Regions from separate parts of the Virgibacillus xinjiangensis genome, predicted to be linked through region 2. Evidence: a T-box and tRNA genes for the amino acid it is inferred to sense, from the RefSeq annotation. Region 2 holds a T-box; the other holds one or more tRNA genes.
The links. The T-box of region 2 lies ahead of alaS (alanine--tRNA ligase). A T-box ahead of a tRNA ligase gene usually reads a tRNA of that ligase, here a tRNA-Ala.
Positions count from the first base shown of each region.

Region 1: it has a tRNA-Ala gene. The T-box ahead of alaS (alanine--tRNA ligase) is inferred to sense a tRNA for this amino acid. The anticodon was not compared.

Region 1 covers NZ_JBHRSA010000057.1:43,750-59,291, forward strand. The annotation lists gene ACFOGI_RS15705 (type 1 glutamine amidotransferase domain-containing protein) at 1-279, shown strand, start outside; gene ACFOGI_RS15710 (acetoacetate--CoA ligase) at 394-2,379, shown strand; gene panF (sodium/pantothenate symporter) at 2,469-3,911, opposite strand; gene ACFOGI_RS15720 (YhdT family protein) at 3,908-4,189, opposite strand; tRNA gene ACFOGI_RS15725 (tRNA-Ala) at 4,484-4,556, shown strand; TPP riboswitch at 4,711-4,819, shown strand; gene thiW (energy coupling factor transporter S component ThiW) at 4,897-5,397, shown strand; gene thiD (bifunctional hydroxymethylpyrimidine kinase/phosphomethylpyrimidine kinase) at 5,397-6,203, shown strand; gene thiM (hydroxyethylthiazole kinase) at 6,200-6,982, shown strand; gene thiE (thiamine phosphate synthase) at 6,975-7,598, shown strand; gene ACFOGI_RS15750 (BCCT family transporter) at 8,172-9,728, opposite strand; gene ACFOGI_RS15755 (STAS domain-containing protein) at 9,928-10,725, opposite strand; gene ACFOGI_RS15760 (squalene/phytoene synthase family protein) at 10,818-11,636, opposite strand; gene ACFOGI_RS15765 (hypothetical protein) at 11,593-12,186, opposite strand; gene ACFOGI_RS15770 (DUF3900 domain-containing protein) at 12,228-13,277, opposite strand; gene ACFOGI_RS15775 (homoserine dehydrogenase) at 13,491-14,819, shown strand; gene thrC (threonine synthase) at 14,788-15,542, shown strand, end outside.
Region 2 covers NZ_JBHRSA010000004.1:303,032-318,573, forward strand. The annotation lists gene udk (uridine kinase) at 1-138, opposite strand, end outside; gene ACFOGI_RS02610 (O-methyltransferase) at 140-787, opposite strand; gene mltG (endolytic transglycosylase MltG) at 851-1,972, opposite strand; gene ACFOGI_RS02620 (DUF1292 domain-containing protein) at 2,116-2,403, opposite strand; gene ruvX (Holliday junction resolvase RuvX) at 2,418-2,831, opposite strand; gene ACFOGI_RS02630 (IreB family regulatory phosphoprotein) at 2,828-3,097, opposite strand; gene alaS (alanine--tRNA ligase) at 3,255-5,894, opposite strand; T-box leader at 5,948-6,161, opposite strand; gene ACFOGI_RS02640 (AI-2E family transporter) at 6,213-7,280, opposite strand; gene ACFOGI_RS02645 (hypothetical protein) at 7,358-7,540, opposite strand; gene recD2 (SF1B family DNA helicase RecD2) at 7,609-9,924, opposite strand; gene ACFOGI_RS02655 (tetratricopeptide repeat protein) at 9,945-10,607, opposite strand; gene mnmA (tRNA 2-thiouridine(34) synthase MnmA) at 10,619-11,731, opposite strand; gene ACFOGI_RS02665 (cysteine desulfurase family protein) at 11,753-12,892, opposite strand; gene cymR (cysteine metabolism transcriptional regulator CymR) at 12,922-13,341, opposite strand; gene ACFOGI_RS02675 (replication-associated recombination protein A) at 13,512-14,786, shown strand; gene ACFOGI_RS02680 (RsfA family transcriptional regulator) at 14,875-15,531, shown strand.

The DNA.
Region 1 (15,542 bases), on a different contig from region 2:
CGACGCTATCCAGAGGTCATTGACCTGGTAAAGGATATGGATAAAGCACGCAAGCCCATTGGACAGATCTGCCATGCCGGTTGGGTACTCATCTCAGCAGACATCTTAAATGGGAGAAACGTGACAAGCACCCCTGGAATCAAGGATGATATGAAGAATGCTGGTGCTGACTGGCATGACGAGCCAGTAATCATCGATGGCCATATTGTGTCGAGCCGCCGACCGCCGGATTTGCCATCCTATATGAAGGCGTTCATAGACAAACTGGCAGGTCAATAGGAGACTCCCCCTTCATCAAGGGGGTTTTTTTCCGTTCCACAGAAGCAAGCTTTACATACGGGAACCGACTTCATATAATAGTGGTAATTATCGTAAAATTCGGGAGGGGATAGGATGAGTCGGGTGGAAGAAGGTACGTTATTATGGGAACCAGATGCGTCCCGAAAGAAGAAAGCTAATCTTACTGATTATAGAAACTGGCTGAAGGAACATAAAAACTTGAGATTTGAGGACTATGCTTCCCTCTGGGACTGGTCTGTCCATGAGTTGGAAGCGTTTTGGGAGACACAATGGGAATATTTTGACATACAATCAAAGAAACCTTACCATACCATCTTATCTCCCCGTAAGATGCCTGGAACCAAATGGTTCCAAGGAGCTGAGATCAACTATACTGAACATATATTCAGAGGACGGAAGGAAAATAAGACAGCCATCATACATGCTTCTGAATTGAGGGATAAAACGGAAGTATCTTGGGCAAAGCTCTATCGAGATACCGCCTCTTTACAGCAGGCACTAAAGGATTACGGCATTCAAAAAGGAGACCGCGTAGCGGCATATCTGCCGAATATATATGAAACCATTGTGGCTTTTCTGGCAACAGCAAGCCTTGGAGCCATCTGGTCCAGTGCATCTCCTGACTTCGGTACACAAAGTGTCATCGACCGATTCAAGCAAATTGAACCAAAGCTTATGTTCACTATAGATGGATACAGATATGGAGGGAAGGATTTCGATCGCATGGAGGTTGCAGAGGAAATCCAGAAAGAATTACCGACACTGGAAAAAACGATTGGTGTTCCCTATCTGAACAGCAACACAGATTTCAGCAACCTAATAGATGCAGCAACATGGGAAGAAGCTGTGGACAGAAGTGGAAACGGTGAACTCCACTACGAGCATGTTTCCTTCAATGACCCTCTGTGGGTACTATATTCTTCTGGAACAACGGGTAAACCCAAGCCTATTGTACACAGCCAGGGCGGAATACTTCTGGAGCATTTGAAGGCACTCACCTTTCACCAGGACCTCGGAGAAGAAGACCGTTTTTTCTGGTACACTACCACCGGATGGATGATGTGGAATTTCCTGGTAAGCGGGCTTCTCACAGGCAGTTCGGTTATCCTATACGATGGCAGTCCTGCCTACCCTGATAAACAGATGCTTTGGAAGTTCGCAGAAGAAACACAAATGACCGTTTTCGGTACCAGTGCAAGTTATATTACAGGATGCATGAAAGATGAATTGGAGCCAGGGAACACCTATGATTTGTTCCACCTGAAGAGCATCGGCTCCACTGGTTCCCCATTGCCGCCGGAAGGCTTCCAGTGGTGCTACGAAAACGTGAAAGAAGATCTTTGGATTGCTTCGGTAAGCGGCGGGACTGATGTCTGCACAGCTTTCATACTGGGAGCCCCTACGCTTCCCGTCTATGCTGGAGAACTGCAATGCAGGGGGTTGGGCGCAAAACTGGAGAGCTACAGTGAACAGGGGACACCCAGGATCGAGGAAGTGGGAGAACTGGTGTTGACAGAACCCTTCCCTTCCATGCCGATCTATTTCTGGAATGACCCTGACGGCACTCGTCTGTACCATAGCTATTTTGATGTTTTCCCTGGCATCTGGTGCCATGGTGATTATCTGAAGATTACCGAACGCGGCACCGGGGTTATATATGGACGGTCTGATGCCACGATCAACCGCGGCGGCATACGTATCGGCTCCAGTGAAATCTACCGGGCAGTAGATCAAGTGAATGAAGTGGAGGACAGCTTGATTGTAGATATCCCAGATGGAGAAGGCAGTTCCTCTACCCCGCTCTTTATTGTGATGAAGGACGGAGCAACACTGACAGATGAAATCAGAAAGAAAATAGTACAGCATATCAGACAGCAATGCTCCCCACGCCATGCACCCACGGAAATCCATGAAGTGGACGATATTCCGAAGACACTGAATGGCAAGAAACTGGAAATACCGGTCAAGAAGATATTGATGGGGCAGCCATCAGAAAAAGTGGTCAATTTAGGTTCATTGCGCAACAAAGAATCATTGCAATACTTTATCGAGTTTGCAAAGAAGATGAAGAAAAAATAATACAGGAAAAGACAGCCCTCGCGCGAAGGCTGTCTTTTTTCATTCTTACTGGCCATCCAAGAAGTACAGACACACTGGGCAACTCCTTGTCAGATTTCCGGTACAGCGGTTTGTTTATGTTGTGTTCCTAAGCTGAACAGTATATAGGCCACTAGGGAAAATACAACAGGCAAGACTACGGAATGAAGCCCCAACGGCTGCGGAAAAAAGCTGTCTGACAATATGTACAGCCCTACCCCGGTAACCATGGAAGCGATCGCCCCATATTTGTTTCCCCTCTTCCAATAGAGACCCAATATGATTGGCCAAATAAACGCTGCTTCCAATCCGCCGAAAGCGAACAAGTTGAGCCAGATGATCAAATCTGGGGGATCCAACGATAGCAGGAACACCCCAATTCCTAGGATAGCGGTCACCCCCATGCTCAACTTCATCACTTTCTGCTGGGATGCCTTTGGTTCTATGTAATTCAAATAGACGTCCTTCACAATGGTCGAGCTGACAAGCAACAGCAGGGAGTCCACCGTTGACATGATGGCAGCCATCGGAGCGGCGAGCACCAAGCCCGCTACCCATGCCGGCAGTACCTCCAAAGCGATCAGCGGCATTACTTGGTCGGCAATCTCAATACCAGGTAAAATCGGCCGGGCAAATACACCAATCAAATGCATGTTCAGCATAATGAACCCGACGACGATGGTCCCTATAATCAGTGCCCGGTGCATCGACTTTGAATTCTTATAGGACATAGCGCGTACGGTAACTTGAGGAAGTGCGACGACTCCGACCCCGACAAGAATCCAGAAAGAGGATACAAATGTTGGGGTCAATGTCCCTTCCGCTCCATAAGGTGTAACCAGATTGATATTTTCATTGGCTAGATCCTCCATAATGGCCGTAATTCCTCCCCCTGCAAAAATAGTTGCTATTAGGAGGATCAACGTACCGACGAACATCACACTTCCCTGGATGGCGTCCGTCAATGCCACTGCCCGGAAACCGCCAATAACAACATAAACCAGGACAGATAAAGCAAAGATGAACAATGCCGTGGTATATGGCAAGCCTGTCAATGACTCAATCAGGCGGGCTCCACCGATCCATTGTGCTGCCATGGCAGAGAATAGGAAAATAATGATGCTTAAAGCGGAAAACAGCACCACCCATTTTGACTGATAGCGTTCCTTCAGGAAATCTACCATTGTTACTGCTTTATATTTCCTGGTAACGATGGCAAATTTTTTTCCCAAAACCGTTAGGACAAAATAGCCGGTCACCACCTGAGTCATCGCCAATAGGACCCAGCCCAACCCTTCTGTATATGCAGTACCAGGACCACCTATGAAACTGCTTGCACTACCGTATGTAGCAGTCATGGTCATTGCTAAGATAAATCCGCCCATACTCCGGTCCCCCAGAAAGTAGGACTCCAGGAATGTCTCAGACGATTTCACACTCCTACTCGACCAAATGCCGACTGCGAACATTAAAACTAAGAATACAATTAACGGAATCAATGCCTGCCAGTTCATGTCTCTTCTCCCTCATCATCCAATGAAACTTCGACAAAAAACTTTTTGACGATCACCGTCACCAGAACCGCCATGACAATAAACCCCAGCACACAACTGTAAAAGAACCAAGCGGGAAACCCAAAAACATAGGAATAATCTTCCGGGTCCTTGCTGCCAAGCCCATAGGCAAACCCATACCACCAGATAAAATTGAAAATAACCAAGGCCACTCCGATAAGAGCTTCCCTATTGGCTACCTTAAACCGCTCATCCTTCCCTTCCGACTTGCTGGACACTTTTCATCCCCCATTTCTAAAAAGTTATACTATTCTTTCGAATATAACCTATCAAGTTTTATCTGTAAATATCCTGTACTTATGCCATAAGTATATCTAATATCCTTGCATGTTTGCACGTTTTCCTTCTTTCAGTGGGTATGATAGTGTAGTTATGTCGTAAATTCATTCAATTGTCAGCCATCTTATTCATGCTGAACCTCCCGGTCTCTGTAAAAGATATAGATTTTTTGTAAAAAACCCTTGAAAAATAGTTGGTAACCCTTTATAATTTATATTTGTGATAGCCAATATGGGGCATTAGCTCAGCTGGGAGAGCGCTTCGCTGGCAGCGAAGAGGTCAGCGGTTCGAGCCCGCTATGCTCCATCAAAAAAAGAGAAGCTTCCTTATATGATAAGGAAGCTTCTCTTTTTTTAGATTCTTTTCTTACACCTATCCAACTTATCCTTTTGTAAATGGGAAGATTCTACTGACAAACGCTCACTTCTTTGTTATGATAAAACAGAAAACTCAATAAACGTAAAACTACTAGGGGTGCCGAAACACAGGCTGAGAGGAAAGATGAATTTTCCGACCCTTATGGACCTGATCTGGATCATACCAGCGGAGGGAAGTAGTCAGACAAAATGTCATCTATTTTCAGCTTGTTCAAGCCAGGTCCTATATGGGATCTGGCTTTTTTGGTGCCCCAAAAGGGGAGAAAGATGTGAACCGTACACATTTACTTACAGTAATGGCTGTTTTCATTGCAATTGGGACAATAACTTCCCAGTTGCTCTGGTTTCCTGCCGGCATAGCAAAAGCTTATCCAGTACAGCATGCGATCAATGTTATGGCCGCTGTGATCCTCGGCCCGGGGCCGGCAATAGTCATCGCTTTTATGATCAGCCTTTTAAGGAATATGCTGGGGCTTGGTACACTACTTGCCTTTCCTGGAGCGATGGTGGGCGCATTCTTGGCAGGAATTCTATACCGCTGGTTGGGTCGGAAAATTTGGGCTGCTGCAGGAGAAGCAGTTGGCAGCGGCATTGTCGGGGCTTTATTTGCCGTTCCCTTTGCCAATATCTTGATGGGCAGCTCTGCCGGTGCCCTGGCGTTTATCCCGCCATTTGTCGTTAGCAGCAGTACTGGAGCAATCATCGGATGGTTTATCGTTACGAAGCTATCCACCAATAATGCCTTAGAGCTTACAGGGAGGAACTCATAATGAAACATATACCATGCGCCTTAACGATTGCCGGCACGGACCCCAGTGGTGGAGCGGGAATCCAGGCTGACTTAAAAACTTTCCAGGAATTAAAAAGCTACGGCATGTCTGTCATCACTTCGGTAGTTGCACAAAACACGACAGGAGTGCAGGCTGTCCAAGACATACCACCAGACATGATTGCCAGTCAGCTTGAATCTGTTCTATCAGATATGCCGGTAGATGCCTATAAAACCGGCATGATCAGCAATATTCCCATGATGGAAGTGATTGAACAGAAGATGGCCGCGCTCCGCATCCCTTATGTTATGGATCCAGTGATGGTTGCGACCAGCGGGGATGCACTTATAGAAAGGGAGGCCAGAGCTTTTCTTCGTAAACATCTTGTTCCATTGACGTCACTGATTACACCGAATATACCAGAGGCTGAATTTCTCATAGACAAAGGGATTGATAGCACACAGGATATGAAGTCGGCAGCTAAGGAACTTGTCCATACGTATGGAGCCGGAGCCGCTCTAATTAAAGGAGGGCATATCGAAGGAGATGCCACAGACTTCTTGTATGATGGCCACGATATGTATGCTTTTTCGGCCGAAAGAATTCACACAACCAGCACACATGGAACAGGGTGCACCTATTCAGCAGCAATCACTGCATCTCTCAGTCAAGGAATTCCTTTGGTAGAGTCTGTAAAGATTGCGAAAAAGTTTATAACAGCTGCCATCCAACATGCATCCGGACTTGGGGAGGGAAATGGGCCGACAAACCATTGGGCTCTCAGAGAAGAGGGAGTGAAACAATGAAAGAAGCTATTATTACAGAAGTCAGAAAGCAGCAACCGTTGATTCACCATTTAACCAACCAGGTGGTCATGAATTTCTCAGCAAATGGCTTGCTCTCTTTTGGGGCTTCCCCCGTAATGGCCAAAGCTGAGGAAGAGGCTGCAGAAATGGCTGCCCATGCCGACGGGCTGCTTATAAATATAGGAACCCTTACAGCATCCGACTTAAAAGCGATGATCTTTGCAGGGAGGACCGCCAACCAGAAAGGCATCCCGGTAGTCCTGGATCCTGTCGGGGTTGCGGCTACCTCCTTCCGGCGCAATGCTGTTGAACAGTTACTAGCTGAAGTGCAGCCGACGGCCATTAAAGGAAATGCCGGAGAAATGGCCCATTTGGTGGGACTTCCTTGGGAAACAAAAGGTGTCGACTCTATAGGAGGTGATGCAGAGCATATCGCCGCCCAAGTCGCAAGAACTTATGAAACGACTGCGATTGTTACCGGTGCAAAGGATATTATTTGTACTGGCAACAGAAATTCCGAAAATAATACGGGACATCCCCTTCTCGCAAAAATAACCGGAGCTGGCTGTTTACTGGGATCCATTTTGACGGCTTGCTTAACAACCAGCCATCCAATCCAACAACAGGCACTTGCCGCTACGGAATTCTATGGCACAGCAGCCGAATATGCAGCAGAAATTTCAGGAACGGATAGACCTGGCACTTTTATGCCTCTATTCATAGATGCACTCCACAAGCATCCAGCTGACTTTCATATAAGGAGGAACACAAATGAGTGAACCAATCCGGCACGCACTCAGAAAATACTTGATTATGGGCAGCCAAGACTGTCAGCGCCCTCCAGATGAGATCTTGCGTGATGCAATTGCGGCAGGTATAACCGCCTTTCAGTTCCGTGAAAAAGGGGCTGGCTCCCTAAAAGGAGATAAAAAAAGGATTCTAGGTCTGGAACTGAGAGATATTTGTCGAACCCATCACATTCCTTTCATCATAAATGATGACCTCTCCCTGGCTGAAGAATTGGACGCGGATGGCATTCATGTCGGGCAAGATGACAAATCGGCAGAAGAGGTTAGGAGAATGTTTCCAAACAAAATTCTCGGTCTTTCCGTATCCAATGACACAGAGTTAGCAGGCAGCCCTCTCTCTGTTGTTGACTATGTGGGTGCAGGTCCTGTTTTCTCTACCCGTACGAAAGCAGATGCAAAGAACCCTGTAGGGATCGAGTGGATCAAAACTCTACGAACTAAGCATCCTGCATTACCCATTGTAGGGATTGGAGGAATTACTGCAGAGAACGCACATACAGTCATCCATGCAGGAGCAGATGGAATTTCCGTGATCTCTGCAATCACTCAGGCAGCCGATATCCAGTCCGTTGTAGAGAAATTATAAATAGATAGGCTAAAGATCCCACATCGGCCCATTTTGATGATTTCGCTCCCAACCTGGAGCATCCTCCCATATAGTATAAAGAGAACATTTTAGGGGAGGACCTTTTATGAATCATCGTCCATGGCCGCCCTCAGATGAGGAGAGGCAATTCAATTTACCGCAGTTTATCTGGAACCAGTTATTCGGGCAGGGAGGGGCAGGTTTCGGTCCCCCTGGGCCAGGAGGGTTTCCAGGTGGGCCAGGAGGGCAGCCTGCTAGTGCTCCAAGCACTCCGCCACCGCCTTTCACTCCAGAACAGCCTCAATTCCAGCTGTATGCAGTCGACCCTGGGGGAATTCGAGGGTGCCTGTACCGCTTTACCTATATATGGTTAAGGACAGACTCTTTTTGGTTTTATCCCACCTTTGTCGGACGAAACTCCATCGCTGGTTACCGATGGCAGGGGCGCCGATGGGTATACTTCGGAATCGACCTCGACCGAATCGAATCCTTCCAGTGTTATTAACTGACATGAAACGAGCGGAACAATCAAAAGCCCTGGCTGCATAAGAGCAGCCAGGGCTTTTCAAGTTCTTATTTATCCATTTTCTTATGAATTTCCCTCTGCCAGATCAAACCTTGTTCCAGTGCCATCCTTTTCGCAATCCGAGGGGCCGTCCATAAAGGCGGCAACAACAGCAAGGAAACTGGTACAGCCGTTATAACGATTGAATTCTGGATAGAAGCAATGCTGTCTTCTCCTATGGTCAATATAACCATCGTAGTTGCCCCGAAAATCAATGCCCAGAAGACACGAAGCCAGCGTTTCGGATGGTCATTCCCAGTCAGGGTCGCTGCTACCGTATAGGACATAGTGTCCGTAGTAGTTGCCACAAATATGATGGAAACCAAAAGAAAGCCTAGTCCCATAACAGTGCCCATCGGCAGTTGATCCGTAATGGCCATTACTGCAGCAGGCATACCGCCCTCATTCAATGCATTGGACACTGAACCGGGGTTCTGCATCTCAAAATGCACGCCGGTCCCGCCTACAACGGAGAACCAAAAGTTATTGACAATAGGCGCCACGATGGACACAGCAATTATCAGTTCCCGGATGGTCCGGCCGCGGGAAATCCGGCTGATAAAAACGATCAGCATCGGAGCATAGCCGATAAACCAACCCCAGAAAAAGATCGTCCAAAATGACAGCCATCCTTCATCTCCTCGATACATGCTCATCGTGAAGAAGTTCTGGATATGAAACCCGGTGCCGCCAACAAAAGCATCAATAATAAACATGGTAGGGCCAATAATCAGTACGACTACTGCCAAAAAGATGGTGAAGCCGACATTATAGCGGCTCAGCGTTAAGATCCCTCGGTCTACACCCGTCGCTGCGGACACAGCCGCTATAAGGACAAGGGCGAAGACAACCAGGATACTTACCGTCAAGGTATTCGGCACACCGAACATATGGTTCAGACCATAGGATATCTGCAGACCCAGGAATCCGAGTGGTCCAAGCGTGCCCGCAACCGTAGCTATAATCGAAAATATATCTGCTGCGGAGCCCAAAGCGTTCTTATGGTAGATCTTCTCCCCGAAAAGAGGGAATAAAAGACCTCTGGGCTTAAGGGGATAACCTTTACTGTAATGCACATACATCATGACGATTACAGCAAGAGTCCCTAAGATAGCCCACGCCGTGAATCCCCAGTGCAAAAAAGCTTGTGCAAAGGCTGCTTGAGGGTTGTTGAATTCTCCCCCTCCAAACAACGGGGGTGTATCCATGTAGTGATACATCGGCTCGGAAGCAGCCCAGAATACGCCTCCACTCGCCAAAAGGGTTACAAGGATCATAGCAACCCAACGGAAGTAATTATACTTTGGTTCTGTTTGATTACCGAGACGGACCTTTCCATATTTAGAGACAGCCAGCCCCAGTCCAACTAAGAAATTACCAAGCAGCAAGAGCTGCCAATATGCTCCGAACAAGTCAGACGAATAGGCAAACAATGTGTTGACCGTTTCTCCTACCCTTTCATTGCTGATCAGGGAAAGGACAATAAATATAATTAAAAAACTGCCGCTTATAATGAATACTGGCCAATCCAATCGATTCTTCTTCTTTTTACTTTCTGATTCCACACTTTTCCTCCTAAGTTGATTCACAAGCAAGTGTCTAAAACTATACTGCCATGTCATAAAGACCGTTGAATGGAGAGCAGGTGGCCTGAATGAACACCGGCATAGGCACCATGTACAGACTCCATCAACTTGCCCTGATTCTATATTAGTTTACTATTATAGGCAGGTTTTATGTAATAGTCAACAAAGGTGGGGTTCCTCACTTCTGCACAGAAATATGCATATGGCTATCCAACGCCTGCTTCAAGGAACTGTAGGTTTGGATGGTGGAAAAGTCCACACCCAGACTCACCATCGTTTGGGATACTTCCGGTCGAATGCCGGCAATTATGGTTTCTACCCCAATCAACTCCAGTGATTGGATAATCTTATATATATTATACGCAACCATGGTGTCCACCAGTTTCACACCCGAGAGATCGATGAATAGATGGCTCAGATCCTTCTTGCTAGCCTCATCGAGTGCTGTTTTCATCAGAAGTTCTGCCCGGTTTTCATTAATGCCCCCAATGATCGGGAGTACTGCAACTTCGTTGAAAATAGTGATCACCGGCGCAGATAGACGCAAAAATTCGTCTTCTGCCTGTTTCATGCGTTCGTCGTATGAATCGATATATGCTTTTGTAAATGAAGAAATGACTTGGTCAAAAAGAGCATCAAAGATATCTGCCGTTTCCAAGGCGACGACAGCGGAAGCTTTCAATTCCAGCATGATCTCTTTCAGCTGCTGCCAGGTCTCTCTTCTGGCTGCTGCCAGTTGCTTAATGGAGTCATCAAGATGTTTTTCATTACGCAATGCCAATTCCCCGGTATTTTTTCCATAAAGAAGGGAGCGTTCATTGGACGATACATCTTTTCCTTGCAAAGCATCAGCCAAAATATCCAGGAACTTCCCAGCATCTCCCATTATTTCAGGCTCAACCGACAGCCTTTCCAACAGTTCATTTCGAACAGCTTCTAATTGCTTTCCGATTTGTTCCATCTCTTCATTTATCATCTGCTTCCCTCCGCCAATCTGTCTTGCCCAATTCAATCAATAACCCTTTTGCTTTGATTCATCTGCTCCATGACCGATGGGTTCGTATGACCCTAATCTTTCAGGATATTATCTACGGTAGCTTCCACCTCGCCACGGGACATCTTTTCTCTGCCTTTCTCCATCGCCCGCAACGTCTTTTTGGCCAGTTCCAATGGAATCCTGCAGAATACCAGGATATTCCGGGCACGGATCTCCTTTATATACAGATCTGCTTGTCTAAGGTTTTCGTTCGCATAGGAAAATAAGTCGTCACGGCTCCAGCCTTTTGGCACAAACCTGACACCGCGCTCGGCATCTTCTTCCTGATTCCTTAAAATATTGACTGCCTGCAAGCCTCTTCCATACCCTATTGCCAGTTGCCGGTCTGTTTTTGTACCATCATGCCATTCCCAAATATCAGATAGCATGACACCAACCAAGCCAGCAACATAATAGGTGTAATCATCTAAATCCTCTTTTGTTTCCACCTGCCACTCTTTTTCGGCCCAGTCTGCCATACCTTCAGCCATAATGCCGGTCGATTCCTTCACTTTATGAACAATTCCCTCCGGGCAGAAATCAATCCAATCCTCAAGTCTCAGCGTAACCTCAGGAAGGATTGCTCTGTATGGATGGATGAGTTCCTGGTAAACTGTGTCGTCGAACCGATCTTTTTTAAGCAGACGGCTGACGGTTCTGAGCAAATGCTGTTTCACCTCGGAACTCAGCTGTTCATGGTCCTCTATTTCATCAATCGCACGCATACATAAATAAGCAGACCCGACTGTCCGCTTCAGTGTCGGCTGCAACAGTTTAATAGGAATATAAAATGTTCTGCTGGTCTCTTTAAGAACCCGCATGGCTTCTTTTTGTAATTGAGCTTCCTTCATCGTTGTTTGCTCCTCCTATCACTTCTGCTATTTTCAAGTATAGCAAATTTACCCAATGATATCTTCTTATTCGTTTCCTCAACTGCTGCTCCCAGGAGGACCCACCTTCCCGTCCTGGAAGGCCTTCGTTGCTAAAAGGGACGTGATGAACAATAACTCGAATGCATTCGTTGCCGCCCCACTCTCCAATGGCAGACGGATTGCACTTCCTGCAGACATAGCAGCTGTACCAAGGAACAACCATGGCCACCCAGCTCTTATATGCCCAGGAGAAACCAGCTCTTTCGAGTGTTTTCCATCCATAGAGAACAAGTGTCGGAGTAAGTAAAGCATGGATCCAGTATCTTGCATAACTTAGATTCTCCAACAAGGTGCCTTCCTCAAGGACTCTCCCCAGGGCCAGAATCGAATTGTCATAAACCAATCCGATCATCACTAGAAACAAAGCATGTTGCGGGTTCCACCAACTATCTGGGCGCGCAGATACCGTTCCCCAAACCAGCAGGCCGAGATAAGCAATAGAGTAAAATAGATAGAACAAATGGTCCATTATATTCACCTCTGTAAAGTCATCTACTGCCCTTTTACCCTTTATTCTTTGTCTGTAATACGCTGCATCACTTCTTCTAAATCATCGGGTTTATGAAACTCGATAGGAGAGAACCCTTTATCAAAACTGATTGTCTCTGCCTCAATCACTAGAATATACTTGCCATTCACTTTCGCCAGGTGGAGTGTTTCGCCGAAATCCGCCAACATCCCCTTTATGTCTATATGGTCCAGCTTCATTTTCAGTTCCGCTTCCGGTGCATGCTCCACAATTTGTGCTGATGCTTCTACCACCTGTTCAGTTGTTAGACGTTCCTGCAAATCACGGGCCGGGGTAACGGCCCATTCCTCTACCGCCTCTTCAAATTGCGTCCGTTCTTCGCTTTCTTCTGGATAGGTTTCATTTATATGCTCCTGTACCATGCCGACCACCTGGGTTTTGACTATTTCAGGCATCGACTTTTCATAAGCTACAAAGTTTAAAAAGTCCTCAAAATAGCGTGCATGGGAAGCTTGATGGACCTTCACTTCGGCTTGGTCCATCATTCCCTCCTCAGGCATGAAGGGATACTGAATGGACTTCATGTTCTTGGTAGTAATAGCCATTTCCACGTTCCGAATCAATGAATGTTCGTCGGTGATGGTCGCCACTTTTGGTTCAAAATCACATTTGAGAATAAATAGAAACGGGTCATCGAAGAACTTCGTAAGTTTAGCGGAAACAACGAGTAGAGCTCCTCCACGAATTGCGCTTGTATCTATATACATTTGTGCTATTTCATCTGCTGATTCCCTGAAATCACTCACCGTTTCAGCAAATCTCGTCCGATGAAACAGATTATAGTTGGGATTGGAAGACAGTTCATGGCCTGGTTCTACGATAAACCGTCCGATCTTGGTTGATGCACCTTCTGATTTGGCATGGCGGTCGACTTTGCGAGTAGCGATCTTTGCCAGCTCTCCATCCAGAAAGTCTTTTAATTGGTTCTCTTCATACTCGGCTTCTTCCAACGTCTTGAAATGACGGTATCTTTTGTCTTCACCATCTACTTCAATTAAATAGAAAGATAAGCAGTTTATCTTGAATTCCATACGTCTCCCGCCTTTTCACTAATATGCCAAGCAAGTATAATGAAGCATGGGTTGCAAGTCAATGCAGCTTGCATGTAACCGCGTTTATAAATGTAAGCGTTTGATGTCAATAGTTTAAAAATTCTCTATTGCTATACTTCCCTATTCGTGTTTAAATGTATTAAATATACAAATAATTAATCTATATAATAAAGGATAAGATGAGGTGATAGTGTGGGAGACAGTGTATCAATAGGCCTTCTTGGGCTGGGAGTTGTCGGCTCCGGCGTAATCAAGTTGATTGAAGACCATCAAGAAAAGCTCGTACACCAGCTGGGAGCACAGGTACAAGTAAAAAGTGCCCTTGTCCGCAACCCCGAGAAAGCACGCGATTTGGACAAAGAACGTACACATCTTACGACTAATCCGGATGATGTGCTGAATGACCCGGAAATCGATGTCATTGTAGAAGTTATGGGAGGTATCGAACAGGCACGGGAATATATACTAAGAGCATTTTCTGCCAAGAAACATGTCGTCACTGCCAACAAGGATCTAGTAGCATTGTACGGAAAGGAATTGCAAGAAGCGGCATCTAAAAATAAATGTGACTTCTTTTATGAGGCAAGTGTCGCTGGCGGTATTCCGATCCTGAGGGGAATTACCGATGGACTTTCATCTGACCATATTCAGCAGGTGATGGGTATTGTCAATGGAACAACCAATTACATATTGACGAAAATGAATACAGAGGGAATGAGCTATGAAGACGCACTTCAGGAAGCCCAGGAACTCGGCTTTGCTGAAGCAGACCCCACTTCTGATGTAGAGGGATTGGATGCTGCCAGAAAAATGGCGATTCTCGGACGTCTCGCCTTTTCGACGGATGTCGAGTTGGATGATGTCGAAGTAACCGGAATTAAAGGCATTGAACTGGAAGATCTGCAAAATGGCGATAAATTAGGTTATACGATGAAACTGATCGGTTTTGCCAATTTTGATGATAAAAAACTGGAAGTGAATGTACAACCTACATTGCTATCCAAAGAACATCCTTTAGCAGACGTCAAAAATGAGTACAATGCCGTTTATGTATATGGTGAAGCTGTCGGCGAGACCATGTTCTATGGTCCCGGAGCAGGAAGCTTGCCGACCGCGACTGCTGTAATGGCGGATGTTGTGGCAGCCATTAAAAACATGCGTCTAGGCGTAACTGGCAGTCAAGTTGCTGAATCTCATTTCGAAAAAGAATTGAAACCCGCCGATCAGCGGTTTGGGCAATTCTACGTTCGACTGTATACAAAGGACGAAGCTGGTGTCTTCTCTTCTATCTCTTCGCTGTTCCATGAACTCGGGATAAGCTTCCAACGGATTTTGCAGACACCTGTCGAGCATAATGAATTGGCGGAAATTGTGTTCATCACGTATGAGACATCCCTGGCGAATTTCAATAATGCCTTAAGCAAATTACAGGACTTGGAGAACGTCATGGAGATCAAAAGTTACTACAAAGTGGAAGGAGATGGGGATAATGATATGGCAAGGACTTCTGAAACACTATAAATCATATCTGCCCGTTACAGAAAACACACCAGAGCTTACACTGCATGAGGGCAATACGCCTTTGATTCATTTCCCCAACCTCTCAGAGGAATTGGGAATCGAGTTATATGGAAAAGTGGAGGGAATCAATCCGACCGGTTCGTTTAAAGACAGAGGAATGGTCATGGCAGTCGCCAAAGCTGCCGAAGAAGGAAGCAAATCCGTCATCTGTGCTTCTACAGGCAACACCTCGGCCTCTGCTGCAGCTTATGCTGCAAAGGCTGGCCTGAAGGCAATCATTGTCATTCCCAAAGGAAAAATTGCTTTAGGAAAACTGGCTCAAGCCATGATGTATGGAGCAGAAATCGTAGAAATTGACGGTAACTTCGATGAAGCATTGAAAATTGTACGGAAATTGAGCGAAACCTCCCCCATCACTTTAGTCAACTCCGTGAATCCATACCGTCTTGAAGGGCAAAAAACGGCTGCCTTCGAAGTATGCGAACAGCTTGGACAGGCGCCCGACATACTGGCAATTCCTGTAGGGAATGCCGGGAATATCAGTGCATACTGGAAAGGTTTCGTGGAATACCATGAAAAGAAACAGACAGGGCTGCCGAAGATGTTCGGATTTGAAGCGGAAGGAGCCGCAGCTATCGTAGAAGACCGGGTATTTACAGAACCAGAGACAGTTGCAACGGCCATCCGGATCGGAAATCCTGCAAGCTGGGAGTTGGCTTTAAA
Region 2 (15,542 bases):
TTGATCCTTATAATAATAATCTTGTTCAATCACCTGGATTGTTTGATTGGAAAAACGCTGGGAGATGGATCGGGTGACAGATGTTTTACCACTTCCGCTTCCTCCCGCAACCCCGATGACGACCGGTTTTTCACTCATCTTAACCTCTTCCTTTCTTCACACTTATGGCTACTCCATCACCAATCGGTACGATGGAGGTGTCAAAACCGGAATGCGAGCATATCCAGCGGTTATAACTGCTGATTTTCTCTACCATTTTCCTGTGTCTTTGGTGTGCTTTTTCTGGATTAGCCACTAAGCCTCTGAACAGAACATTATCTGAAATGATGACTCCGCTGTCCGACAAAATTGGTTCAGCCAGTTCAAAAAATTTTCTGTACTGGCCTTTCGCTGCATCAATGAACACCCAATCGAACAGCTCTCCAGATTCCCTGAGTGTGTCCAATTCATCGAGTGCATCTCCAAGGATGACACGAATCTGATCCTGTCTACCCTGACCAGTAATATGATTTTCTGCTTGACGGTATCTCTCTTCATCTCTTTCGATGGATACAATTTCTGCTAAGGGAGCTGCCTCGGCCATCATCAATGCCGAATAACCAATAGCTGTTCCTATCTCCAGAATCCTTGCCGGCTTCTTCAAGCGTATCAACTGCATGACGAAATTCATGCTCACAGAATCCATGATAGGAACCCGATGCTCTTTAGCATACGTTTCCATCTGCTGAACCCATTCTTCTTTTTCCGGTAGTATACCCAATAAATAATCAGATTTTGAATGTTCCATTAAAAATACCCCATTTTCACGTTCATTATAAAAGGGAGCTGTGAAGGGAACCACATTTCCTTTTTATTCTTCCATATGCTCTTCTCTGTTTTGAAGGTGTTCTTCGTAAGTTTCTGCATAATGTATTTGCCCATCTGAATCATGCAGAAAGTATAGATAGTCAGACTGGTCCGGATTCGCAACCGCCTCAAGAGAATTCTCTGCGAAATTTGAAATCGGACCAATCGGCAACGCCTCTACCACATACGTATTGTATGGTGATTCGATTTCCAGATCTTCATAGAGAACCTGGTCCTTGTGTTCTCCTAAAGCATACAACACTGTCGGATCTGTCTGGAGAGGCATTTCCTCTTCCATCCGGTTATAAAATACCCCGGCGATCTTGTTTCGTTGTTCTATCTTCCCTGCTTCCTTTTCCACCAAGGAAGCAAAGGTGACTGCCTCATGCACATTCCAGCCCATCTCGTCAATCTCCGCTTTATATTGATTGACAAGCTTTTCTGTTTCCGTCAACATCTTCTCGACAATATTTTCTATTTTTGGCTTCTCTTCATAAAAGTCATAGGTAGAGGCAAATAGATAACCTTCCAAAGGAGTTCGTATCTCCTCATCCAAAATATCATCTGACAATACCCCAGGAAAATGCTGCATCAATTCTTCTATATATGCTCGATCGTTGACTTTTTCAAGAAAATCCTCTTTGCTGAAGTGAAGGTTCTCGCCATATATTTCAGCAATCTGATCAATTGTAAGTCCTTCTGGTATCGTGATCGTATGTACTGGCTCAGCCATAACTATTCCATTTTTCAATGATTCTACCAATTCTTGGATTTCCATAGAAGGTGAAAATGTATATTCCCCCGCCTGGAAATCAGTTTCATTATTGAATTTTACATACATCCGAAAAACCAGCTCATTTCGGATAAGGCCATTCTCTTCCAGTATTGAAGCTATTGTGGATGAAGAAGAACCAATCGGCACCTCAATCGTCACCTCTTCCTCACTGTCCGGATCAACAGGCTTCATAGCCGAATGGACATATAGAAACAGAGAGACAGCACCTATTATCAGGAAGACAGCAACTGTCATTGCAATGATAAACACGATTTTACGCACCCGTTTTGCCTCTTCCGTCTGTTCTTTGAGGTTTTCCCGGTATTTCTTTTTCCGTTTATTCCTGTACATTCACCTGCTCCCTCCTATCCGGTATATTATACTAAAAATCGCCATGATATTCCATTAGGAAACAGAACTTGAGATTATCCGCAAATTCGAAGACAAAGGAAAAGGCTGATGCCACGATCCAGCATCAGCCCTTGGAAATTTTGTTATGCGTCGTTTTCTTCGTCTGCCAACGTATTCAGCATTTCCTCGACCATTTCCCATTCATCATCAGACTCTATAGGGAAAAGGGAAAGATCATCCTCATTTTCATTTTTCTCTTCGTAACGGAAGGCATATACTTCTACTTCTTCCTCTTCTGCTTGTTCAGCAGGTGCTACTGCGATGTATGAGTGTCCCGTCTTGTCCACATCGAAAGTAAACAGCACCTCAAATAAATGTTCTTCCCCGTTTTCATCCGGAATGACTATTCTTTCCCTTTCTTCCAACGCCATGTCCATACCTCCTTTTATTTTTGGTCAAGATATCCCTGAAGAATCATGACAGCCGCCATTTTATCAATAACTTTTTTCCTCTTTTTCCTGCTCATATCCGCTTCTAAAAGCACGCGTTCTGCAGCTACTGTGGTGAGACGCTCATCCCAAAGCACTGCAGGGATACCATGTACTTTCTCTACATGTTCTGCATACCTTTGGGATGCTTCTCCTCTTTCACCGATCGTACCATTCATATTTTTGGGGAGTCCAATAATAGCCTTCCCGATACCGTGCTCTTCTATGATGTTTTTCAATTCTTCATCTGCAGATTCCAAATGGTCCTCATCCCATTTAATGGTGGTAAGTCCCTGCGCAGTCCATCCAAATGCATCACTCACAGCGACTCCGATTGTTTTGGAACCCACATCAAGTCCTATTATTTTCATCGATGCTCCTTCTGATGCTCGAGATAATACTTAACAAGTTCTTCAATTACTTCGTCCCGTTCAATTTTCCGGATCAAGTTACGGGCATCATTATGCCTTGGGATATACGCTGGGTCCCCCGATAACAAATAACCGACAATCTGATTGATCGGGTTGTAACCTTTTTCCTGCAATGACTCATGAACTGTAAACAGGATTTCTTTGATATCCCGTTCAAATGGTTCATCGGAAAAATTAAACTTCATTGTCCTATCCATGGAACTCATATCGACACCTCTTTTTGGTATAACTTGACATCTGCAACAATAAAATGTCTTTCCGGTTCCAACCGGTCCTTGGGAGGCCAGGCAGAATTTTCCTTCCCCTAGTTTAACATGTTTCGAATATTTATTATATGTTTTTCCATAGATCTTATCATTCAGCTTACATGCTATTACCTTTAATATGATCTTTGGCAGCATGAAGAGCATCCTCGATTTTTTCGGGATCTTTTCCTCCCGCTTGGGCCATATCGGGACGGCCGCCGCCGCCACCGCCGCAAATCGTTGCTGCCTGCTTGATCAGGTTGCCGGCATGGAATCCTTTCCCAACAAGATCTTTGGACACACCGGCAGCAAGCTGCACCTTTTCGTTATTTTCGGCTGCCAGCAGGATGATTCCCGATTCCAATTTCTGTTTCAAATCATCCACCATGTTCCTAAGTTGGTTCATATCCTTTACATTGACCTTCTTTGCCAATAGAGGCACGCCCTCAATTGTTTCTACCTGATCGAGTATGGATGCCGCTTCCAGATTCGACATTTTCGCATTTAACGACTCATTTTCTTTCTTCAAGGACTGGATTTCTGTAAATAGCCCTTCAATTCGTTCCGGCAGATGGTCCTCCGAAGATTTGACTAGATTGGCGGAGCTCTGCAAGAGTGCAAGCTTATCATTCAGAAACTCGTAAGCCTGTCTGCTAGTGACAGCTTCAATCCTTCTTGTTCCTGCACCTATCCCGCTTTCGGCCACAATTTTGAAGATCCCGATTTCGGATGTATTCCTGACGTGGCAGCCACCGCATAATTCAATGCTGTAATCCCCAATTTGAACGACCCTTACAACATCTCCATACTTTTCGCCGAACAGTGCCATAGCCCCCATTTCTTTCGCTTCTTCCAGACGCTTGTTGTCAATATGGAGTGGCAAGGAATTCCAAACTTTCTCATTTACCATCTGCTCTATCTGTTGGAGCTCCTCGTTGGAAACACTGCTGAAATGGGAAAAATCAAAGCGTAGACGGTCTGGTGTCACCAGAGAACCTGCTTGATTTACATGAGTACCCAACACGTCCTTAAGAGCCTGGTGCAGCAGGTGGGTAGCTGTATGATTTTTAATGATGGAAGATCGGAACTTACTATCCACCATCGCTCTTACTTTGTCTCCCGTCTGGAATGTACCTTCTTTGATCTCTACCCTGTGCACATGCTGTCCTTTCGGCGACTTTTGAACATCCTTAACGTAGGCTGAAGCATTATCAGTATATATCCAGCCATTATCAGCTATCTGGCCGCCGCTTTCAGCGTAAAAAGGCGTCTCTTTTAAGAACAGATATACCTCCGCTCCTGCAGCTGCCTGTTCAGCAGTCTCTTTACCCTCGACGATGGCGGAAATTTCTGTATGTGTCTCCAAACTGCCGTAACCTACAAAGTCACTTGCGACATCTATGTCACTCAGAGCTCCGTCTTGTACCTGCATGGAATCCACTTTCTGACGCGCGTTTCTGGCACGTTCCCGCTGTTTCTCCATTTCCCGACGGAAACCCTCTTCATCGATCGTGAATCCCTGATCCTGTACATACTCTTCTGTCAATTCCTTTGGAAATCCATAGGTGTCATAAAGACGAAATACTTCCTCACCAGGGAAAAGCGTGCTTTCCTTCGCTTTTTCTTCTTCCATGATAGTCGTAAGGATCTGAAGGCCATCGTTCAAGGTCTCATGGAACCTCTCTTCCTCTACCTTCACAATATTTTCAATGAATTCCTGCTTATCTAGGACTTGCGGGTAGAAGTCCTTCATAATGTCCCCTACTGTTTCGACCAATTCATACATGAACGGCTTTTCAATTCCGACTTCCTTAGCAAAACGTACGGCACGCCGGAGAAGTCTCCTTAATACATAGCCTCTGCCTTCATTGGATGGTACCGCTCCATCACCGACTGCAAAACTTACTGTTCTGATATGATCGGCAATTACTTTGAACGCTGTATCGCCCTCTTTGCTATTGCCATAAGAAGTGGTGGCTAGTTCCTCTGTTTTCCGTATGATGGGCATAAATAGGTCTGTCTCAAAGTTGGTTGGTACATCCTGGATAACGGAAACCATCCGTTCAAGACCCATACCAGTATCAATATTTTTCTTTGGCAGTGGTGTATAGGTATCATCTGGATTGTGGTTGAACTGGGAAAATACTAAATTCCAGATTTCCAGATAGCGTTCATTTTCACCACCAGGATACAACTCGGGGTCGTTTGGATCATTACCGTATTTTTCCCCACGGTCATAGAATATCTCTGTATTGGGGCCACTTGGTCCCTCTCCGATATCCCAGAAATTTTCTTCCAGACGAATAATACGTTCTTTCGGAAGTCCTATATCATGGAGCCAGAATTCATACGCTTCATCATCCTCGGGATGGACAGTGACAGAAAGCAGTTCCTCATCAAATCCTATCCATTTTTCACTTGTAAGAAACTCCCATGCCCAAGCAATTGCCTCTTTTTTAAAATAGTCACCAATGGAAAAGTTTCCGAGCATCTCGAAAAACGTATGGTGTCTCGCTGTGAACCCGACGTTTTCGATATCATTGGTACGGATAGATTTTTGGGCGTTAACCAATCTTGGGTTGTCCGGGATGACACGCCCGTCAAAATACTTTTTCAGTGTGGCAACTCCGCTATTGATCCAGAGCAGTGTCGGATCATCTTTCGGGACAAGGGACGCGCTCGGCTCCACCCGATGGCCTTTCTCTTTAAAAAAATCGATGAACATTTGCCTGACTTCGGCAGATGATAATGTCTTCATGTAAAATCCTCCTTCTTTTATGTAAATAAAAAAATCTCCTCTCTGCATACTGTTGCAGGGACGAGATTCTATCGCGGTACCACCCTAATTATGAACAGAATACAAATCTGTTCATCACTTGTAACATGTTAACGGTATGAAACCGACGGGTATTAACCGTACTCCGGTCCAGCTTTCCATGGCCCAGCATCCAGGATTTTTTTCAGCCTCGAAAATCCCTCTCTTATCAATCGTTAACCATGTACTCATAACCTTCAGCGTGTTGATCATATGAAAGTGCTAATCTAAGCGATATTATAGAAAACTTTGCAGCCGATGTCAATCATAAGCCCGAAGTGCTATCAAATGCCGAATGACAACCTTTCCGATTGTCAGTGCAGGCACCGCAATAATCATCCCGGCAATTCCGAATAACTGTCCACCAAGCAGCAGGATGAAAATGATGGCCACCGGGTGGATATCAATACTCTTGCCGACTATATAAGGGGAAAGGAGATTTCCTTCTATCACCTGTACAATGAAAACAGCGAGCAAAACAAAGATAACCAGATGGCTCGACATGGTCAAAGCAATAGCCACTGCCGGAACCGCACCAATAATCGGGCCAAAATAAGGGATGATATTGGTAATGCCCATGAAGATTGCCAACAGCAGAGCATATTTCAGCCCAAGGAATTGAAAGGCAATCCATGATGCCAGACCAACAAACAGGCAGACCAGCAGCTGTCCGCGTATATAATTGCCTAAACTCTCATCAATTGCATGTGCCATACGACTGATTTGAGGTCGATATTTCTTAGGAAGCAACTTGATGAAAAAACCCGAAATTGTCCGGTAATCTTTCAAAAAATAAAAGACCAGGACGGGGATGACCGTCAAAAAAACAACCATCTCAAAAATCTTGGCAAACCCGCCAACCAGCTTGTCCAGCAGGTTTTCCACTCCTGTTTCCACCCTAGCAACCCATTGATCCATTTTATCATGGACAGTCTCAGGCAAAAAAGACGTATATTCATACAACTGATAAACAAGTTCCTGATACATATCAATAAAGACAGGAAGCTGTCTATTCAAATCTTGCAGTTGATGAACGACAGCCGGGTAGACCTGGTAAATAGCATAGGAAGTCCCGCCAAAGAATAAAATATAAATGAGCAGGATTGCTGCACTCCTGGGGATCTCCCATTGATGCAGTTTTTGTACAATTGGATAGAGCAGGTACGCCAATAAGCAAGAAACGAGGAAAGGAGCCAGCAGTTTGATGACAAAAGAAAAAACAGCCGCATAAAAAGGGAACAGCTGAAAGAGCAGAAAAATAAATAAAAAGACAAGTATGCCGATGATCAGCCAGTACAGAAAGCTCAAGGCCTTTCTATTACGAAACATATCTATCTCTCTCCCCCTGCATAAAGAAACATTGCCTTTCGCGCCAGTACGTATATACATTGCTGCCGGGCAAAATATTATATTTTCCTTTGCTCTTCGGAAAAGAGGTCGTCAAGAGAGCTTAATGAGCCATCTGATTCGACTTGATGAACACTCAATCTATTTTTTTCTACTGCCATTTCAATAAAACACGTCCAACAGTAGTACTGCTGGGTGCCGATTCTACCTAAATCCTTTCCATTACAATTCGGGCATCGCATCACAATCTCACCTCTGGAAGATTAGTTATAATGGCATTCTTGCCCGAAACAGAAAAATTTATACATTCCTACATAAAATCATACGGAGACAGTTCTTCATCCTCATCCATTTCTTCTGGATCAGGAACGGCTTGCCCGTTCATCCTTGATTCCAGCTGCTCCTTCAATGTTGTATACCGTTGATTGGTGTCTTCGGTCCGGATACCACGGAGAAATGCTTCATCCTCCCCACAAATGATCAAAGACTCCTTGCTTCTGGTTATTGCTGTATAAAGCAGATTTTTACGAAGCATACGATGGTATGCGGATACGACGGGAAGTATGACAATTGGAAATTCACTGCCCTGTGACTTATGAATGGATATACAATATGCATGCATGATATTCACATAGTCCTTTCGTTCATATACCACTTCTTTGTCCTCAAATTCAATAACCAGCTGTTCCACATTTTCTGTGTTCTCTTCTTCTCTGAAGATGGCCACCACTTCGCCAATATCACCATTATACACACCATTTTCTGGTTGATTCACGAGCTGGAGCACTTTGTCGCCCACACGGAAAACTGCTTCCTTGGTTTTCACCTCCCGCTTTCGGGGAGTTTTAGGATTAATCAACCGCTGTAATTCCTTGTTGATTGCAGTTATCCCTGCTTGCGAACGGTACATTGGAGCAAGCACTTGGATGTCGCGGAGATCCAACCCTTTGTTCTTGGCACTGTCGAATATTTTTGTGACGGCTTCCAGCATTTGTGGCTCATGACAGCGAATAAAGCTGAAATCCTTATCATTATCCAATGATGGAACCGTACCATTCTTGATCTCATGGGCTAATTGTATGATTTTGGAGCCTTCTTTCTGGCGGTAGACCTCATGCAGGCTGACCGACGGAAGATGCCCACTGGCCAGTAAGTCGGCAAGCACCTGTCCCGGTCCTACAGATGGAAGTTGATCCTCATCCCCTACTAGCAGAACCTGCATATCATCCGGAATTGCTTTAAAGAGATGGTTGGCCAGCCAAGTATCGACCATGGAGAATTCATCGACAATCAGAAACTTTCCTGACAGCTGTTCATGTTGGTCTTTATTGAAGCCTTTGTTTCCATCCCAGCCCAGCAACCGGTGAATCGTAAGAGCAGGAAGACCTGTCGATTCATTGAGGCGCTTGGCAGCCCTGCCTGTCGGGGCTGTAAGAATAAACGGATATTCATCTTGGCTATCATAGTCATCCGGATCCAGTGATAATTGGTGAACAGCTCCATAGGACTTGATGATTCCCTTCACTACCGTCGTTTTTCCTGTTCCCGGCCCACCTGTCAATATCATCAGCTTGGAATGAAGAGCTTGGTTGATGGCTTCAAACTGCTCCTTGCCGTAACTTAAAGTTTCTTCCTCTTCTATATCCCCAATGATTTTCATCAATTCTGCCTCGGTCGTCTCGTGTTCCACAGGACTGTCCATCAACCGTTTTAAATTGGAGGCAAAACCATCTTCTGCGTAATACAAGGAAGGGAGATATACCTTCCCCTCCCGCAAGATAATTGTTTTGTCGGTATTCAGTTCATCGAGACGATCGGTGATCGTCGAGACAGATAGTGACTCATGGGACAACAGGGACAGCATCTCTTCCATACATTTATCAAGCGGCAGATATACATGGCCGTTTTGAACATTTTTCTGCAGAACATAAATACACCCAGCACCAATCCGGTTTGGGTGTGTCAAGGATAGTCCATTTTGTCTAGCAATATCATCAGCTGTCTGGAAACCGAAACCTTCTATATCAAATACATATCTATAGGGGTCCTCATTGAGGACTTCTATAGCATCTTCCTTATATTGCTGATAGATTTTCTGAGCCATCTTCAACCCTATGCCATATTTGGAAAGATATACGACGATATGTTCGAACCCTTGATTTTCTTGAAGGCTCTTGGCCAATTGTTCCCTTGTTTCTTTTTTCATTTGAGGTACTTCTTCCAGAATCTCAGGGTTGTCCAATATTCGGGAAATTGCACGTTCCCCAAGGTGCTCGACAATTCTTTCAGCTGTCTTCCGGCCGACTCCATAAAAAAGATCACTGCAAAGATAGGCTATAACGCCGTCTTTCGTCTCGGGAATGAAGGTCTGATAAGTATTCACTTGGTACTGCACTCCGAACTTAGGGTGCCGCTCTAATTGGCCATAAAAAATATAGGCGGTCTGTTCTTGCAAACCGGAAAAATAACCTTTGGCCACTATCTCAGTTTCTTTAAAATCTTCATTGGTCTCCTGTACACGGATTTTTACAATGGAGAAACGCTCCTGATCATTATGGAAAATGGTAGTCAGGAGCTCTCCTTTTATATAGCCTTTCTCTTCAACTGATTGTCTATCTTTTTCCATCAAGAACAACCCCTGCTCTTCTATTCCTGCTTCAACAATTCTTCTACACTGTTTTTACCGTTTGCAGCAAGTACGTGGTCAGGCTGAATCCGGAGCGACTCCTTAAAATGATGGAGAGCAGTTTCAGCGTCTTCATGGTATAGAGATATCACTCCGAGGTTATAATGGGCATCACTATGTTCTTGTTCGAGCGTCAATACATTATGGAAGGCTTTTTCTGCTTCTTCGATATAATCTGCCTGCGCAAGGGAGAGTCCGTATTGGAACAGAACTTCATGATCTTCAGGGGACAGTTCGACTGCTCTCAAAAAGTATGGGATTGCTAGTTTGAATTGTTCATTCTGCTGAAAAATCATCCCCAACATAAAATAGGCATCACTTTCCTCAAGTCCCAGTTCAATTGCCCTTTGATAGTTTTTTTCTGCCTGATCAAACACTTCCTGTTCATAATAAAGGTTTCCCAGGCCGTAATAGGCGGTAGCGGTAGTATTATCAAGCTCCAGCGCTTTATCAAAGAACCGTTCCGCCCTGTGATAATCATTCATATGAAGCAGGAGATTGCCGAAGTTCACAAAGCCGATGGGATCTCCTGGATTCTCTTCAATCAATTCGTTAAACAGTTCCGCTGCTTTCTCATATTCATTTTCTTTCATATATTGGATCGCTTGTGCATTTTTATCCATTGAAATACCCCTTACCCTACATAATTCATAGCCTGGTCGTTTTTGATGACTTGGTCGATGGTACCACCGCCCAAACATACCTCTCCATCATAAAAAACCACCGCTTGGCCTGGTGTAATGGCACGTTGGTCCTCAGCAAACCTGACATGGACTTTATTATCAACCATTAGTTCAACAGTTACATCACTGTCGTGCTGACGGTAACGGAATTTTGCTGTACAGTTGAAATTGTTGGTGATTTTATCTGGGTTGATCCAGTTGATATCAGTGGCAATCAAACCTTCTGAATATAATTTATCATTGCTGAATCCCTGTTCCACATAGAGAATATTATCTTTTAGATTTTTCCCTACTACAAACCACGGGTCGCCTGCACCACCAATTCCCAACCCCTGCCGTTGGCCCAGGGTGTAGTACATGAGCCCATCATGCCGCCCTTTCACTGCACCATCCAAGGTCTGCATCTCTCCAGGCTGTGCTGGAAGATATTCACTCAGAAATTCTTTGAAGTTTCTTTCTCCGATGAAGCAAATTCCAGTGCTATCTTTCTTAGTAGCAGTTGCAAGTCCATGTTTCTTAGCAATCTCCCTGACCTCTGACTTAGGAAGATGCCCTAGTGGGAACATGACCTTGGAAAGAACTTCTTCCGACAGTTGATTAAGGAAATAAGTTTGGTCTTTATTGTCATCAACACCCCTGAGCATTTCCACACGACCATCCACTTCCCTCACCTGCGCATAATGCCCTGTAGCCAGGTAGTCGGCACCCAGAGAAAGTGCATGTTCAAGAAATGCTTTGAACTTTATTTCTTTATTACACATGACATCGGGGTTAGGTGTCCTCCCGGCCTTGTATTCATCCAGAAAGTAAGTAAACACTTTATCCCAGTACTGTTTCTCAAAATTCACTGCATAGTAGGGAATATCCAATTGATTGCATACACGTACAACATCGTCAAAATCCTCTGTGGCTGTACATACACCAAATTCATCGGTATCATCCCAGTTCTTCATAAAAATGCCGACGACATCATACCCCTGCTCTTTAAGCAGGAGAGCGGCTACAGAAGAATCGACACCACCACTCATACCGACAACCACACGTGTGTCTTCTTTATTTTTCATTTATATCACTTTCCTTTATGGTCAAGTTAGACGTTTGATGATCTTCGCCACTCTTGCAGCTGCTTCCTTAACATTTTTTTCTGTATTGAATAACCCGAAACTGAATCGGATAGAGTTTGTCGTACATTCATTGTTCTTTCCATACATCGCGGAAAGAACATGGGAAGGCTCTACAGACCCTGCTGTACAGGCGCTTCCACTGGAAGCAGCAATACCTTCCAAGTCAAAATTGGTCAGCAAGGTTTCCACATTCATACCAGGGAAGCTCACATTGACAATGGAAGCGATAGACCCCTGAACATCGCCGTTCACTTCAAAGGCTATGCCGTGTTCTTCCAGCACACTTAAAAAGAATTCTTTATACCCTTTATAGAGCTGGTTTCTATCATCCCTCTGCTCCATCCCAATTTGTGCGGCTTTGCTGAAACCCACAGCACCAGGCACATTTTCAGTCCCCGGCCGGCGTTTCCGCTCTTGCTCGCCTCCGAACTGAAGTGCTTCCAGCTTCACTCCTTCTTTGACATAGAGAAACCCTATCCCTTTCGGCCCATTTATTTTATGGGACGAAACCGTCAGCATATCTATACCCAAATCCTTCACCGAAATATCGATTAGCCCGTATGCTTGTACGGCATCTGTATGGAAATAAGCTTGATGTCCCGCTAGAAGATTACCTATTTCCTCCACCGGCTGTATGACCCCTGTCTCATTATTTGCAAACATTACCGATACAAGGATTGTATCTTCTGTGAGAGATTGTTTTAAATCCTCCATCGAGATACGGCCATCTTCATATACAGGAAGATACGTAACCTCGAACCCCTGCTTTTCTAAATGTTCTGCAGCATGAAGAACCGCGTGATGTTCCTGGGCCGTAGTGATAATATGATTGCCTAGAGGCTTTCTTTCGGCGGCAGCACCAATCAAAGCCATATTATCGGATTCCGTTCCACCACTTGTAAAGATGATCTCCTTCTCATTCGCATGGACGCTTTCCGCCAGTACCCGTCTAGATTGATCCAGCATCTGCCTCGCTTTCCTGCCGAAAGCATGGACACTGGACGGATTGCCGAAAACTTCCTCATACACAGGGTACATAGCCTTCAGTACGTCTTTGTGCATGGGTGCAGTTGCAGCATGATCCAAGTATATATGTTCCATCAAAATCTTTCCTTCCCGCTTTCTGTTGGTTAAATGTAAAACATGTAAGATTCCTGCGGCTCATCATTATTATGGGTTGCCAGGTCTTCCAAGGTGGTAGTATCCAATACATCCTTTACAGCGTCTCGAACACGCATCCACAGTGCCTGTTTTGCAGGTTCTTCCTCTTCGATGCCTTCCACTGGAGTGATTGGGCCCTCAAGCACTCGTATGATATCACCGGCAGTTATCTCTTTCGGTTCTTTCGCTAATACATAACCGCCATAAGCGCCACGGATACTTTTGATAAGTCCTGCATTTCTCAAAGGAGAAGCCAGCTGCTCCAAATAATGTTCTGACAGATCATTATCCCGGGCAATCGATTTGAGAGAAGTCGGGCCTTTCCCGAAGTTTTTGGCAAGCACGATCATAATCGTCAAACCATATCTTCCTTTTGTTGAAATTTTCATCCTATACACCTCTATTATTCATCAGTCTTACTTATATTATGGTTAATTTTTTAACTATCTACTGCAATCCATGATATTATAGCATGAATGGCAAGGTTCTTGCATTTTATCGATATAACTTTTAACGTTAAAATGAACAAATAAACATTATATTATAAAGGAAGATAAAAATGAACCAAAAACCCCTCGCTTTTCGAATGAGACCTTCGCATATGGATGAAATAATCGGACAAGAACATCTCGTTGGAAAAGGGAAGATCCTCCATCGGATGGTACGCGCCGGGCGGCTTGCCTCCATGATTCTGTTTGGCCCGCCTGGCACAGGAAAAACATCCATGGCAACGGCTCTTGGAAAAACCCTGCAGCTTCCTGTGAAAAATTTAAATGCCGTCACAGACAAGAAAAAAGATATGGAGATTGCTGTGGAAGAAGCAAAGATGCAGGGACAGATGGTGCTTGTCCTAGACGAGGTCCATAGGCTTGACAAAGGAAAACAGGATTTTTTGCTTCCCCATCTGGAAAGTAATCTAATTACATTGATTGGTTGTACAACCAGTAATCCCTATCATTCCATCAACCCGGCGATAAGGAGCAGATGCCATCTATTTGAATTGCACCCCCTCACACATGAAGATGTGAAACTGGCACTGACGCGTGCAATTGCCGATGAGACAAAGGGATACGGGAAACAAGACTTGGTAATAACAGATGAAGCACTACAGCATTTTGCAGAAAGCTCCAACGGTGACCTGCGTGGAGCATTGAACGGTTTGGAATTGGCAGCTGCTTCGACACCGAAAGATGAGAAAGGCCAAATCGTTGTGACGCTCGAAATAGCTGAAGAATGTATGCAGAAGAAAAGCTTCAGCCATGATAAAGATGGAGATGCCCATTATGACGTCCTCTCTGCCTTTCAGAAATCCATACGAGGAAGTGATGTCGATGCTTCCCTCCATTACTTGGGACGTTTGATAGAAGCAGGAGACCTGGACAGTATCGCACGGCGTCTGGTAGTGACAGCCTATGAAGATATCGGTCTGGCAAACCCACAGGCAGGCCCGCGTGTGCTAGCTGCAGTGGAAGCTGCTGAGAGGCTCGGCTTTCCCGAAGCGAGAATACCGTTAGCGACAGCGATTGTGGAACTTGCCTTATCACCCAAATCCAATACAGCCTACAAAGCACTGGATGCCGCGCTTGCAGATATTCGCAACGGCAAAAGCGGCGAAATTCCAGCCCATTTGAAAGATACCCATTACAAAGGTGCTTCTTCCTTAGGCAGAGGTTTGGAATATAAGTATCCTCATAATTATGAAGGAGCATGGACGGCACAGCAGTACTTGCCTGATTCTATAAAAAACAGACACTATTATCAACCGAAAGAAACGGGCAAGTTCGAGAAAGCTATGAAACAAGTTTATGATAAGATCCAGAATGAAAAACAATAAAATGTATAATTCCCTCCTACCGAGGCAACAATAGAATCAAACATGGAAATCTATCTATTTGCCTATAACGGAGAAGGAGTGAAAGATGATGGTGAAAGTGAGACAGGATGCTTGGTCGCATGAAGACGACCTTTTATTGGCAGAAACGGTGTTGCGGCATATAAGGGAAGGCAGCACTCAACTGAACGCATTCGATGAAGTAGGAGATAAACTGAACCGTACTTCAGCCGCGTGCGGCTTCCGGTGGAATGCGGAAGTGCGGATGAAATATGAGAATGCTATAGATCTTGCTAAAAGACAGCGAAAAGAGAAGAAACGGGCGATGGCTGCCAGGAAGACCACACCAGACAAAAAGGCAGTGGCTATTGCGGCCAGCGCCGACATCCAGAGTGGAGAAAGCACGCCAAGTATTGAAGAACAGACAATTACAATGGATAAGGTCATCAATTTTTTGAAAGACTTAAAAAAAGACTATGATGCTTCCAATCAATCAAAATCGGCGGTAGCACATCTTGAAAGTGAAAATACAGAGTTAAAGGATAAAATTGCTGTTCTGGAAAAACAATTGATACAGACAGAAAAGCAGTTGACTACAATCCAAGAGGACTATCAGGCCTTTATTCAAATTATGGATAGAGCTAGAAAGATGGCCGTTTTGGATGATCAGGGTTCGATCTCCTCCCCTGCATTCCGAATGGATAAAAATGGAAATCTTGAGCAACTGGCCAATGGAACTTCCAGCTAGCCAGCCGTATA